Regions from separate parts of the Streptomyces sp. NPDC004126 genome, predicted to be linked through region 1. Evidence: riboswitches for the same ligand, from Rfam matches in the RefSeq annotation. Region 1 holds a riboswitch; each other region holds the start of a gene.
The links. Region 1 has a riboswitch for cobalamin ahead of ACQKM2_RS23725 (energy-coupling factor ABC transporter permease). Riboswitches for the same ligand answer to the same signal wherever they lie in the genome.
Positions count from the first base shown of each region.

Region 1 (4,592 bases):
GCTGAGCGCGCTGCTGACCTTCTGACGCGGCGGGCACCTCCCGTGGAACCGGTCGCGGCCCGGCGCTGTCTTATGAGATGACAGGCAAGTCCCCGTCTCACGGAACCGGGGAGACATCATGCGTCACCCGCACCGCCGCCGGATCGTGGCCCTCGCCACGGGTGCCCTGCTCACCGCCGGGATCGCGCTCTCCGCGTCGCCGGCCTCCGCAGCCACCACGACCACCCGCACCCAGACGCCGCTCGTCGTCAATGCCCGCTGGGGCGGGCACTGCACGTACGACCGGTTCGTCATCGACCTCCAGGGCTACGTGCCCCCGGTCACCGTCACTCCCGTGTCGGAGCTCGTCTACGACGGCTCGGGACAGCCCGTGCCGCTGGCCGGGAAGTACTTCCTGGAGATCCGCCTGCACCCGGCCGCAGGGCACAACGACGCCGGGCAGAACGTCTACCAGGGGCCCAGGCTCCAGAAGATCTACCTCAGCAAGCTCAAGGGCATGGCCATGACCGGCGACTACGAGGGGTACGTGACCTTCGGCGCCGCCTTCGACACCAAGCCGACCTGGAACACCTCCGTCCTGCACTCGCCCGAGCGGCTCGTACTGGACTTCCCGCACCCCAACACCTGCTGACCCGCTGACGGCCCCGGAGCCGCCCGGCTAGCGGTGTTCGGGGTTGGGGAAGTCGAAACGGCAGCCGGCGTCCCACAGGGAACGCTGGTTGCCGTGGGCCGGCACGCCTCCGGCGCGCTTGAGGAGCGCCGCCAGGTGCATCAGGTTCCACGACATGAACGTGGTGTTCCGGTTGGTGAAGTCGTTCTCCGGGCCGCCCGAGCCCGGGTCCAGGTAGGAGGGGCCGGGGCCGGCCTCGCCGATCCAGCCCGCGTCGGCCTGGGGCGGGATCGCGTAGCCGAGGTGCTGGAGGCTGTAGAGGACGTTCATGGCGCAGTGCTTGACGCCGTCCTCGTTCCCCGTGATCAGCGCTCCGCCGACGCGCCCGTAGTAGGCGTACTGCCCCTGCTCGTTCAGCAGGGAGGAGCAGGCGTAGAGCCGCTCGATGACCTGCTTCATGACGGAGCTGTTGTCGCCGAGCCAGATGGGGCCGCACAGCACCAGGATGTCGGCGTCCATGATCTGGCTGTACAGGACCGGCCACTGGTCGCTCTCCCAGCCGTGGTCGGTCATGTCCGGCCAGACGCCGGTGGCGATGTCGTGGTCGACCGCGCGGATCAGCGAGGTGCGCGCGCCGGCCGATTCCATGACGGCCCGGCTCCGCGCGATCAGGCCCTCGGTGTTGCTGGTCTCGGGAGAGCGTTTGAGGGTGCAGTTCACGTAGACGGCGGAGAGGTCCTCGTACCGGGGGCTGTCGTCGGCGGCCATGCCCTCCACCGTGCCGGGCGCCCGGCGGCCCGGCCAGCGGGCCTGGCCCGTACGGGTGCGCCGGGGGGCGGCCGGGTGGCCGGATCGGTCCGGCTTGTGACGGTCCGTGCGGGCGACTAGGGTCGTCTGGCCTTGGTGTTCGGGAAACCGGTGGGAAACCGGTGCGGCCCTCGCCACTGTGATCGGGAAGTCCGGCTCCACTCTCCACCGCGGGAAGCCACTGGGCCCGCGCGGGAGACCGCACGGTCCCGGGAAGGCGGAGCCAGGGCATCAGTACCCGTGAGCCAGGAGACCGGCCGGGGCGCGTCGTCCATCCACGAGGTGCTGGAGAGGTCTCCCAACCCATGCATATAGCCGAGGGGTTCCTGCCCCCCTTGCACGCGGCCGCCTGGGGCGCCGCGTCCGCCCCCTTCGTCGTCCACGGGGTCCGCGCGCTGACCCGCGAGGTGAAGGCGAACCCGGAGAGCACGCTGCTGCTCGGGGCGTCCGGCGCGTTCACGTTCGTCCTGTCCGCCCTGAAGATCCCTTCGGTGACGGGCAGTTGTTCGCACCCGACGGGCACGGGGCTCGGGGCCATCCTCTTCCGGCCGCCGATCATGGCGGTGCTCGGCACGATCACCCTCCTCTTCCAGGCGCTGCTGCTGGCCCACGGCGGACTGACCACGCTGGGCGCCAACGTCTTCTCGATGGCCATCGCCGGGCCCTGGGCCGGCTACGGGGTCTACCGACTGCTGCGGAAGTCCGGCGCGCCGCTGATGGTGACCGTCTTCTTCGGCGCGTTCTTCGCCGACCTGGTCACCTACTGCGTCACCTCCGTCCAGCTGGCGCTGGCCTTCCCCGACCCGGCGAGCGGCTTCCTGGGCTCCCTGGAGAAGTTCGCGGGCATCTTCGCCCTCACCCAGATCCCGCTCGCCGTCAGCGAGGGGCTGCTGACCGTGCTCGTGATGCGGCTGCTGATGCAGTCCAGCAAGTCGGACCTGGTCCGGCTCGGGGTCGCGAAGCTGACCGGCGGCAGGCAGGCGAAGCCGGAGGCGGCCCTCTGATGAGCAGGAACGCGAAGATCAACACCCTGCTGCTGCTCCTGGTGGCGGCGCTGGCCGTAATCCCGCTCGCGCTGGGCCTCGGCGACGGCAAGGAGGAGCCGTTCGCCGGCGCCGACGCGCAGGCCGAGGCGGCCATCACCGAGCTGAAGCCGGACTACGAGCCCTGGTTCGCCCCGCTGTACGAGCCCCCGTCGGGCGAGGTCGAGTCGGCGCTGTTCGCCCTCCAGGCGGCGCTCGGGGCGGGCGTGCTCGCCTACTACTTCGGCGTCCGCAAGGGCCGCCGCCAGGGCGCGGCGCAGGCCCTCGCCGAGGCCGCGGCATCCGGGGCCCCGCAGGACGCCGAGGACGGGCGGACCCGCCCGACCCCGGAGTCGTAGGCGGTGCTGCCGATCGACGTGGCGGCGCACTCCAGCCGCTGGCGGGGCCGCCACCCCCTGGAGAAGGCCCTGCTGGGGCTCGGGCTCACCGTCACCGCGGTGTGCCTGCCGCCCTGGCCGGGCGGGCCGCTGGTGGCCGCCGCGACCCTGGCCGTGCTGCTCGGGCCGGCCGGCGTGGCCGGGCGGCAGCTGTGGCGGGCCTTCCGGGTCCCGCTGGGCTTCTGCGTGACCGGTGCGCTGCCGCTGCTGGTGTCGGTGGGCGGCCCGGACGGGTTCCTCGCCCTGGCCCCGGACGGGCCCCGGCACGCGGCGGAGCTGCTGCTGCGCACCTCGGCGGCCTCGCTCGGGGTGCTGCTGTTCGCCTTCACGACACCGGTCTCGGACGTGCTGCCGCGGCTGGTGCGGGCCGGGGTGCCGGCGCCGGTGGTGGACGTGGCCCTGGTGATGTACCGGATCGGCTTCCTGCTGCTGGACTCGATGGCCCAGGTCCGGCGGGCCCAGGCGGCCCGGCTCGGGCAGGCGGGCCGGGCGGCGGTGTGGCGTTCGCTGGCCGGGCTCGCGGCGACCTCGTTCGTCCGGGCCTTCGACCGCGCGGCCCGGCTCCAGGAGGGGCTGGCGGGGCGCGGTTACGACGGCGCGCTGCGGGTGCTGGTGCCCGACGCGGCGCTGTCCTGGCGGTTCCTGACGGGGTCCGCCGCCCTGCTGACCGCCGTGGTCGCGGGGACCCTCGTACTGAAGGAGCTGTGGCTGTGACCCCGTTGGTGGAGCTGGTCGGCGCGGGGTACGCGTACGAGGACGGCCCGGCCGTGCTGTCGGGGGTGGACTTCGGCATCGCCGAGGGCCGCGCGCTGGTGCTGCTCGGCCGCAACGGCAGCGGCAAGACCACGCTGATGCGGCTGCTGAGCGGGGGCCTGCGGCCCGGCCCGGGGACGCTGCGGCTCGGCGGCGCCGAGGTGGCGTACGACCGCAAGGGCCTGGTCCGGCTGCGCACCTCGGTGCAGCTGGTGGTGCAGGACCCGGACGACCAGCTCTTCGCGGCCTCCGTGGAGCAGGACGTGTCCTTCGGGCCGATGAACCTGGGGCTGCCGGCGGCGGAGGTCCGCGAGCGGGTGGACGCCGCGCTGGCCGCGCTGGACATCACCGCGCTGCGGGACCGGCCGACGCACCTGCTGTCGTACGGGCAGCGCAAGCGCGCGGCGATCGCGGGCGCGGTGGCGATGGCCCCGCGGGTGCTGATCCTGGACGAGCCCACCGCCGGGCTCGACCCGGACGGGCAGGAGCGCCTCCTGGACGTCCTCGCGGGGCTGCGCGCGGCCGGCACCACGGTGGTCATGGCCACCCACGACGTGGACCTCGCGGTGCGCTGGGCCGACGACGCGGCCGTGCTGACCCCGTCGGGGATCCGCACGGGTCCGGCCGCCGAGCTGCTCGCGGACCCGGAGCTGCTCGCGTCGGCGGGGCTGCGGTCGGCCTGGGCGCCGGTGGTCGGCGCGTTCCTGCGGGCGCGCGGGGTGCTGGCGGACGGGGCGCCGGGGCCGCGGACCCCGGAGGAGCTCGCGGCACTGGGCTCCTAGGATGGCCGCATGTCGCTGCCGCACGCCATCCTCACCGCCCTGATGGAGAAGCCCTCGTCGGGGCTGGAGCTGACCCGGCGGTTCGACAAGTCGATCGGCTACTTCTGGTCCTCGACGCACCAGCAGATCTACCGCGAGCTGGGGCGGCTGGAGGAGGCGGGGCTGATCCGGGCGCTGCCCAGCGAGGTGCCGGTGCGCGGGCAGAAGAAGGAGTACGAGG
Region 1 is NZ_JBNNPF010000026.1:15,405-19,996, forward strand. Features, by position in the region: gene ACQKM2_RS23710 (SsgA family sporulation/cell division regulator) at 1-25, shown strand, start outside; gene ACQKM2_RS23715 (AMIN-like domain-containing (lipo)protein) at 119-631, shown strand; gene ACQKM2_RS23720 (flavodoxin family protein) at 659-1,378, opposite strand; cobalamin riboswitch at 1,495-1,693, shown strand; gene ACQKM2_RS23725 (energy-coupling factor ABC transporter permease) at 1,723-2,421, shown strand; gene ACQKM2_RS23730 (energy-coupling factor ABC transporter substrate-binding protein) at 2,421-2,798, shown strand; gene cbiQ (cobalt ECF transporter T component CbiQ) at 2,802-3,551, shown strand; gene ACQKM2_RS23740 (energy-coupling factor ABC transporter ATP-binding protein) at 3,542-4,372, shown strand; gene ACQKM2_RS23745 (PadR family transcriptional regulator) at 4,382-4,592, shown strand, end outside.

Region 2 (4,592 bases), on a different contig from region 1:
CCGCCGGTCCGCGGGTCATCCCGCCACCCCCTCGGTGCGGCTGGTGCGGCGCAGCATCCACAGGAAGAACGGCCCGCCCACCAGCGCGGTGACCACCCCGACCGGGACTTCCTCGGGGGCCGCGGCCGTACGGGCGACCAGGTCGGCCAGGACGAGGAAGACGGCCCCGGCGAGCGCGGCCACGGGCAGCAGCGCCCGGTGGCCGGCCCCGACGGCCATCCGGGCGGCGTGCGGGACCATCAGGCCGACGAAGCCGATCGCCCCGCTGTAGGCGACGAGCACCCCGATGACGAGGGAGGCGAGCACGAACACGGCCGCCCGGAAGCGGCCGGTGTCCAGGCCGAGGGTGCGCGCGCCCTCCTCCCCCGCGAGCAGCAGGTCCAGCGGCCGGGCCAGGGCGGTGAGCAGGGCGGTACCGGCGAGCAGCGCGGCGGCCGGCAGGGCGAGTTCGTCCCAGCGGGCTCCGCCGAGGCCGCCGAGGGTCCAGAACAGGGCGGTGCGCAGCTGGTCGGGTTTCGCGGACAGGACGAGGACCAGGCTGGTCAGCGCGGAGAGGATGTACTGGACGGCGACCCCGGCCAGGATCAGCCGGCCGGTGGTCATGGTGCCGCCGCGGCGGGCCAGGGCGTAGACGGCGACGAGGGCGGCCGTGGAACCGGCGAACGCGGCGGCCGGCAGCCCGACTCCGCCCGCGGCCGCGGCGGCGCTCGAACCGGACACGATGACCAGCACCGCTCCGGTCGATGCCCCGGAGGAGGCCCCGAGCAGGAAGGGGTCGGCGAGCGGGTTGCGCACGAGGGCCTGGAGCACGGCCCCGGTCACGGCCAGTCCGGCCCCGACGACGGCTCCGAGCAGGACGCGCGGCATCCGCACGTCCCACACGATGGAGGCGAAGGCCCCGGGCGTGCCCGGGCCGCCGAGGACGGTGTCGAGGACCTGGCCGGGCGGGATCCGTACGGGCCCCAGCGCCAGCCCCGCCACCATCGAGACGGCGAGCGCGGCGGCGAGCACCACCAGCGAGAGCCCCCGCCTCACGGGGTGTCGGGGTGCAGCTGGCGGCCGAGGGACTCGACGGCGTCGGCGACGCGCACGCCGAGCACGGCGGAGGAGAGGGGCAGCACGGCGAACCGCCGGTTCTTGACGGCGGGAACCTCCGCCAGCGCGGGGTCGTTCAACAGCCGCTGCTTCTTGGCCTCCACGGTGGTGCCGCCGTAGTCGTAGATCAGCACGACCTCGGGAGCCCGCTCGATGACCTTCTCCCACGGCACGTCGCCGAAGGTGTCCTTGAGGTCGCCGAACACGTTCGCGCCCCCGGCGAGGGAGACGATCTCGTTGCCGATGCCGTTGCCTCCCGAGGTGAAGGCGGAGGCCTCTCCGGAGTCGTAGACGAAGACGGACGGACGGGCCCGGTCCTTCACCCGTGCGGTGACGGCGTCGACGCGCCGCTGCTCCTCCCGGACGAGCTCCTCGCCGCGCTCGGGCACGCCGAAGGTCCGGGCGACCTCGGTGATCTCGGTCTTCAGCTGTTCGAGCCCGACCGGGCCCTGGGTGCAGTACTCCACGCTCAGCCGTGACCCGATGCCGGCCTTGGCCAGCGTCTGGCGGTCCCTGCCCTGCCCCTTGTCGAAGGCGCTGGCGTAACCGCCGTACACGAAGTCGGGGTTGGCGCCGAGGAGGACCTCCTTCGAGGGGTACTCCTTCGCCAGCACCTTGATCTTGTCGTAGGCGGGCCGGTAGGCGGGCAGCACGGAGTCGTCGAGGTAGGCGGTCCCGGCCATCCGGTCCTGCAGCCCGAGGGCCAGCATGATCTCGGTGGCGTGCTGGTTCATGGTGACGGCCCGCTCGGGCGGCGCCTGGTAGGTGCTGCTGACACCGCAGTTGGTGACGGTGTACGGGAATCCGGGCGCGGCCTGCGCCCCGGCGGCGGACCGCTCGGCCCCGGCGGGCCCGCCGCAGGCGGCGAGCGGCACGACAAGCGCGAAGCGCAGGAAGGAGCGCACGGCGGCGCGGACACGCGACATGGTGAGGCCTCTCCGGGGGATCCTCGTCCCCGGTCGAAGTGAAGAGGCGGTGCGTCAGTGTCTGACTCCCGGCCCCCGCGCGCGTGCACGCGGCGGCCGGTCACAGTGGCGGGACCGCACCGGATTCACACCGGTTTCCTGTCCTGCACCGCCGGGACAACCCGGCCAAGTCTGCCAGATGCGGTCTTTGCGCCCACGGGTGGGCCGTTCAGCCCGTCAGGGCCGGCATCGCCGGGATCCACCGCGCGAGCCATCCGCCCGGCTCGGCCGTGAAGTGGTCGGCGCCCCCGACCTCCCACCAGGACCGGAGCGCCGTCGTCCGCACGGTTTCGCCGGACCGCTTGTCGGTGTACTCGACGGCCCGCTCCCCGCTCGCCCGCACGGCCACCTGGCCGCGCTTGCAGGCGGCCGGGTAGTCGTTCCAGTTCACCTGCGCCTCCGACCACAGCAGTTCCTGCATGGCACCGGTGGACATGCGGTGCAGCCGCTTGTGGGAGAAGTGCGCCTGGGCGGCCATGGAGATCGAGTTGCGGACCGCGTCGCGCTGCCGCCAGACGAAGTAGTTGGCGACCTCGACGGGGTCGGACAGGGTGAAGACCCGCGCGTCGAAGAGGGCCCGCCGGCCGGGCCGGCGCTCGCCCAGGACCGCGGTGGCCAGCGACGCCGACACCGACAGCTGCTTGGCGACGACACCGCCGAACCAGGGCTCGGAGCCCTGACTGGCGAAGTCGGTGAGCAGCAGGCTGATCTCGTCGGACTGGTGGTAGGCGAAGGCCGTGCCGCTGACCTCGGCACAGAGCGCCTCGGTGACGGCGGCCATGTCCTTGACGAAGCCCAGGTCGAACGGCTTGTCCGCGTCCCGCAGGTAGGTGTGGAAGGCGCGTCCGTCGAGGCGCAGGATCGTGTAGGTGCGGCGGGGCAGCACAGCCCGGTGCGCGGCCTCGTACCGTTTCATGCGGTCGCCGAGTGCGGTCGTGTCGCTCATGCCACAGGGTACCGGGGCACGTTGGAGGGCCACTCGGAATTACCGCCGCACCCGCTCAGCCGGCGAAGCGCTCCCCGTCACTGGCACTGTCGCTGTAGCCTCGCTGAGGGCTCGCTCCCTGATGGCGCCGAACAACTGGATCGTGGTGGCGGCGAGGACGTCGTCCCCGCCGATGGTCCGCGCGTCGCCGGTGCGGACGGACAGGGCGCGGAGGGATTCCGGCAGCGGCGGGAGCGCTGCCTGCTCGCCCGGCATCACCAGGGTGACCGTGCCGAACCGCTTGATCCCGCCCTCACGGACGACCATGGCCGCGTCCCGGGCGAGGTCCGCCATGAACACGCTCGCCATTCCGTCCAGGTCGCGGACCATCGCCGGGACTGCCGCCGCCCCTCGGCTCCGCAGCAGCTTCCTGACCCCGGCCTCGAACCTGTGGGCACCGACGACAGCGCTCGGTCTGCGCGACCTGCTGCGCTTGGGAGAGGGCACGAGGACACCCTCGGCGTCGTACGTCTCGCCGGTCAGGCCGTGAAACGTCGGGCTGTGCCGGTACCACTCGCCCGCCACCTCGACCTCGACGTTCCGGCCGATCGCCGAGACGAGGTCCCGGGGGATCAGCTTCCTCCGGCCCTCCTCCGCCGCCGCTCTCATCGCGCCGTCGATGATCTCCGTCACCACGGTCCGCGTCACCGACGCGGCGGCCCGGGCGGCCGCCCGGGACACGTGCATCGGCGTCACGTCCCGGAACACCGCTTTGACGAGAGCGGGCTTGAAGTCCGGCTCAGGACGTGCGGGCCTCAAGGTCATCGGAAAGGACGCTCCCTGCTGTCGTCGACGGCACCCGGCCCCAGCAGAAAAACGGGCTCCGGGAGAGTCCTCCCGGAGCCCGTTCTACGTGAAATGCCTGGTCAGGCATGGCAGGGGTAGCAGGATTCGAACCTACGACATCTGGTTTTGGAGACCAGCGCTCTGACCAGCTGAGCTATACCCCTTCGGTGGGTCACACCCTGCCATGAAGCGGCCGGAAGATCCAATCCATTTTCCGCGTCGCCGGTGGCGGGAGCCGGGTGGGCGGAGGATCGTGGGCGGGGAGGGGGCGGATCGGCGAGGCCGGGAGGCGTGGTGCGTCACCGTCCGGGGCGTCTACTGGGGCCCCTGCTCCTGCTGCTGCTCGTCGGGGCCGGGCCCGACGGGTCCGGGGAGACCGTGTCCCTCGACGGGGACCGGCCCGGGGAGCGGCTCGACGTGACCCTGACCCGGGTCGTCGACCCCGCGGGCCGGGCCGGCTCCGAGCGGCTGGTGGCGGTGGAGCTGCGGCTGGAGAACACCGGGTCGGTGCCGTACGAGGACTCCCCCGCGCCGGCCGCGCACCTGCTCGACACCGCGGGGCAGCGGTTCACGGGGACGGCCGCCGCGACCGGTGCGGGGCCGAGCCTGCCGGACACCGTGACCCTCGCCCCCGGGGACTCGGCCTCGGGCTTCGTGACCTTCCGGGTGCCGGAGGCCGCCGCTCTGGCGGCCGTGCAGTTCGCGCTGGACGCGGGGCTGGGCGACGACGTCGGGCACTGGAGCCTGCCCTGAGCCACGTC
Region 2 is NZ_JBNNPF010000016.1:19,517-24,108, forward strand. Features, by position in the region: gene ACQKM2_RS17145 (ABC transporter ATP-binding protein) at 1-19, opposite strand, end outside; gene ACQKM2_RS17150 (FecCD family ABC transporter permease) at 16-1,035, opposite strand; gene ACQKM2_RS17155 (ABC transporter substrate-binding protein) at 1,032-2,021, opposite strand; cobalamin riboswitch at 2,057-2,198, opposite strand; gene ACQKM2_RS17160 (tRNA(His) guanylyltransferase Thg1 family protein) at 2,230-3,006, opposite strand; gene ACQKM2_RS17165 (hypothetical protein) at 3,046-3,810, opposite strand; tRNA gene ACQKM2_RS17170 (tRNA-Trp) at 3,919-3,995, opposite strand; gene ACQKM2_RS17175 (DUF4232 domain-containing protein) at 4,126-4,584, shown strand.
Region 2: it holds a riboswitch for cobalamin, as region 1 does, so the genes downstream of both, ACQKM2_RS17155 (ABC transporter substrate-binding protein) here and ACQKM2_RS23725 (energy-coupling factor ABC transporter permease) in region 1, are expected to answer to the same signal.

Region 3 (4,592 bases), on a different contig from region 1:
CCGCCGGCGTACTTGGTGCCGATCAGGGTGTAGGCGTCGATGGTGCGGCCCTTGCCGTCTTTGCCGCCCTTGTCGAGGAAGTCGACGATGTCGCGCAGGGTGGCGTCGTTGCCGCCCGTGGCCGCCAGCGCGTAGGCGCCGTCGATGGTCATTCCGTAGTCGGCGAAGCCGGGGCTGCTCTCGTAGTAGCGGCCCTGGATCAGCTGCTTGGGAGCGGTGAGGTAGGCCACGGCCTTCTTCAGGTCCGGGCCGTCACCGGCCGGGGGCGTGGTCGGGGGGTCGCTCTTCTTGGTGGTGAGGGCGACGAGGTCGCTCTTGGCAGCGGCGACGGCAACGGGCGCCGTGGCGAAGAGCCGCGATTCCGTGTCGTCCTCTTCGAAGCCGAAGCCGCCCGCGGGGAACTGGTGGCGCGAGAGCCAGGAGAGGCCGGCGTCGGCGAAGGCGTCGTCGCCGAGTGCACGAAGGGCCTGGGCGGCCCAGGCGGTGGAGGCGGGACTGCCGGTTGTCATGTAGGAGGCGGAGGGCCAGGCACCGGTCGCCAGCTGGGACTTCTTGAGGTAGCCGCGGGCCTTCTGGACAGCGGCGTCGTGGCCGCCGGCCCGCCTGAGGGCCAGGGTGATCAGACCGGTGGAGTTGGCGTCGCTGTCGCACCTGCCGCCGGTGCGGATGAGGATGCCGGTGAATCCGCCGTCCTCGCACTGCAGGCCGGTCAGCCGGTTCACGGCGTCGGCGGGCGGGGTGACGCCGCCGTTCAGCAGGGCGATGACGGCCATGGCCTGGGCGTCGGACTGGCCGGTGGTGCGGAAGTCGCCCTTGGTGAGGCAGCCGTCGACCGGGGCGCCGTCGCCGGCGTTCCGGGGGCAGACGTACTTCACGAGATCCCCGAGCAGGTCGTGTCCGCCGAAGGCGCGGGGGTCCTTGCCGGTGGCTTCGGCGACCAGTGCGAGGCGCGCGGCGGCGGTGGCGTCGGGGATGCCGTCCTTGCCGGCCGGGTAGGCGTACGCGTCCGTCTGAGCGGGAGCGGCCAGGAAGTCGGCCGCCTTCTTCGCCGCCGGGCTCTTCGGGTCGGCGGACACCAGGGCGAAGACCGCCTCGGTGGTGAGGAAGTGGTTCGCGGTGGTGGCACCGTCGTCGACGACGCGTTCCCCGTCCGTCAGCTTTCCGGTGATCCAGCGGATCGCGGCGGGCGCGTCGACCTTCCCTGCGGGCACGGTGGGCGGAGCCGTGGGAACGGTCGGATCGGGGGTGGTCCCGCCTCCGGCCCGCACCTCGTCGGGGGAGAACGAGGGCTTGCCGGAGGTGCCGCCGACGTCCGTGCCGCCGAACACCCAGGCGTCCACGTCGCCGGGCTTCGGCGTGCGCGCCATCGCGCCGAGGGGGCTGTAGGTCCAGTTCTTCTCACCGGGGGAGGCGATCCAGTACGACCAGTAGGCGGTGGCCTGGGGGGTGAGGACGCAGTCCTCCTTGTCCGGCGTGGGGTATTGGGTCCCGGTGCCCTTGCCGATGCGGCAGATGAACCCGTCGCCGTCGTGGACGGTGCCCACGGTGGTGAAGCCGCCGGTGTGCAGCAGCTCGTACCCGGTGGTGGGCGTGGTGTCACAGCCACGCTCGACCTTGCCGCCGAAGGGACCGAAGTCGACCGCGACGATGGCGCCCGTGGTGGCGGTGCACTGCTCGATCGGATCGGCCGAGGCGGGAGCCGTCCCGCCCACGAAAGCCACGCTCGCGGCGAAGGTCAGGAGCGCCGCCGACATGAGCGACAGCAGTCCCTTGCTGCGCATGCGTTGCTGTGATCGCTCTGCGGTCCCCACCACGGCCCCTCGTGTCGGCCGGGCGGACCTGTGCGTGGCAAAAGGTCTTCCGAAGGCATGACGCCATGGGGAAGCCGTTCGAACCACGCCGTAGTCCGCGACGGCGTTTCTCGCTGCAAAAACCTGGCTCCAGGCATTCCGACTCGCCCGGACGGTGCCGGGCCTACGGTTGCGGGTCAGCGCCGGATTTCGACCGGCTTCCCCTGGAACTGAGTGCTTATCAGTCGGAGTGGACCACGCTGATAAAGACAGCGTCAAGGTGGTCTGCGTCTCACGCGTCACCGGCCCCGGTCCGCGCGACCGCCCGCCGCATTCGTCGCTGGCGGACCTGTGATCGCTCGGGTAGCGTCCTGGGCTGCCACATGGGGGAACCCGGTGTGAATCCGGGGCTGACGCGCAGCGGTGTGGGACGGCAGGGGGCCGTTCACGAGCCCGAATGCCCGTGCGGCGAGGCAATTCACCAGCCGTACCACGCGTTCGGACGGCGGCCACCGTGCTCCGGGCTGCCCGCTCGCAGGAGCATCGGTCAGGTCGGCGTCCCTCATTCCAGGAGCAGGCCATGTCCCGTCCCCGTACCTCCCGCCGTTCTGCGCTCGCGGTGCCCGCCGCGCTCGGCGCCCTCGTTCTCACCGCGCTGCCGGCCTTCGCCACGTCGTCGCCCGCGCAGATCGCCACGTCCAGGACCAATGGTGTGGCATATCTCAAGTCCCTTCAGGCAGCGGACGGTTCGTATGCCGGCGCCGGCCTGTCGAACGAGTGGGCGTTCACCGCTTTCGCCGCCGCCGGCACGGCCGTCGTCGACGTCTACCCGGGCGGCGACACGACGAAGAACGCGCGGACCGTCTACCGCAACCTGCTGTCGACGGCGGGCTGGCCGCAGGCCTCCCCGGTCGTCACCGACTACGAACGCGGCACGCTGAACGCCTACGCCGCGGGCATCGACCCGGCCCGCGTCTCGGCCTCCCGCAACCTCATCGCGAACGTCTACTCCTACTGGCAGACGGCCGAGGCGGGCTACTTCGGTCCGTCGGGGAACTTCAACGGCACGGTCTTCGCGGCCCTTTCGCTGGGCGGCGCCAAGACGCAGGGCGGCGCGCAGCGCGTCCCGCAGGCGCTGACCGACTCCATGGTCACCCGCATCCGCGCCAACCAGCACGTGGACGGCGGCTGGACCTTCAACAAGGCCGAGGGCAACCCCACCGTCCTGAACTCCGCGAGCGACGTCGACATGACGGGCGCCGCCATGGCCGCGCTGTGCGTCTCCGGGGTCCCGAACACCGACACCGACGTCGTCCAGGCGAAGAACTTCCTCAAGAGCACCCTCGTCCCGGGCACCGGTGCGTTCAACTCCCTGTACGGGGTCAACACCAGCTCCAACGGCTGGGGCGTCGCGGGTCTGAACGCCTGCGGATTCAACCCGCAGACCGGCGACTTCCTCACCGGCAGCGGCAAGACCCCGATCGACTTCCTGATCGCCAACCAGTACAACCCGGCCGGCGGCTTCAAGTACAAGCCCTCCGACACCACCCCCTCGGCCTACTCTTCGATCGACGCGCTGCGCGCGGTCGCGGGCGGCGGTTTCACCACCGCCCCGCCGGTCCCGGTCACCCCGGGCGCCCCGCAGTGGGTCGCCCAGTCGACCTTCACCTCCGGGACCGCGACGAAGCTGGCACTGACGGTCGACGACGGCGCCGGAAACCTGAAGGTCTGCTCGGTGGCCTTCACGCCGACGGGTACGACCACCACCCTCGGCGACGTCCTGGCCGCCGCGACCAGCGCGGCCACGCCCTCGGGCTGCGTCACGGCCGTGACCCCGTCCTCCGGCACGGGAACCATCACCAGTGTCAACGGCAAGGCCAACAGCGGCTCGAACACCTGGAAGGTCAGCGTCGACGGCTCCTCCTTCGCCGGGGCGCTCCGCGAGAAGGTCATCAACGTGGGCGACACCATCGCACTGCGGTGGGGCGCCTGACCATCCGGTGGCGGTGGGGGTTGCAAGGTTCCGACGGACGCTCCCACGACCGTTCCCCAGACGGCCAAGGGCCTGCTCAGCGGCTTGGAAGCCGCAGTAGAGCAGGCCCACCGAGTGATCGGAAGGCAGGCGGAAGCACCCTCCCGTGCTTCTGGCGGCCGTCAGCGCAGCCGTTAGGAGGTCCGGGGGAGCGCATACAGCGTGGATGCCCACCGCGCTTCCGTCGGGGTGGACTAGAACGACGTCCAGGTGAAGGCGACCTGGTCGCCCGCGTTGAGCTTGAACTGGCAGCCACCGACGGGGGTGGGAGTGCCGTTGACGGAGATGCTCCAGTAGGCGGAGCCGCCTCCGCTGACGTTCTTGATGGTGTCGACGGAGTAGTCGTCGAAGGACGCGTACCAAGTACCGTCCCAGCCGAAGTAGTTCAGGCGGGCAGCATCGTCGAGCGCCGCGGTCGGAGTGGGAACCTTGGACGGGTTGGCACCGCCGTTGGTGCCGTCGCACTTGTGGGTGCCTCCGGTCGCCGTGGAGACGTCGTGCCCCTTGGTCTTGATCTTGCCCTTGAACAGCAGTCCGTTGGGGCCCTGGACGGTGAGGTCGACCTTGACGGCCGCGTTCGTGTTCGGCTTGGGGGCAGCCTCGGCCACGGCCGGAGCGGTGGCGAGCGCGAGGCCGAGCGCGACGGTGGTGATCACGGAGCGGCGGGCGGGTATTCGGCGCATGGAGTGCCTTCTTCCTGAGAGGGACGACGGTCCGAGCCCGCGATCCCTCCGACCCACGCGCCGACCCTTGCCCGCCTCCCTGGGGGA
Region 3 is NZ_JBNNPF010000005.1:61,486-66,077, reverse strand. Features, by position in the region: gene ACQKM2_RS06880 (prenyltransferase/squalene oxidase repeat-containing protein) at 1-1,781, opposite strand, end outside; cobalamin riboswitch at 1,925-2,060, opposite strand; cobalamin riboswitch at 2,140-2,273, shown strand; gene ACQKM2_RS06875 (hypothetical protein) at 2,371-3,783, shown strand; gene ACQKM2_RS06870 (DUF4430 domain-containing protein) at 4,017-4,505, opposite strand.
Region 3: it holds a riboswitch for cobalamin, as region 1 does, so the genes downstream of both, ACQKM2_RS06880 (prenyltransferase/squalene oxidase repeat-containing protein) here and ACQKM2_RS23725 (energy-coupling factor ABC transporter permease) in region 1, are expected to answer to the same signal.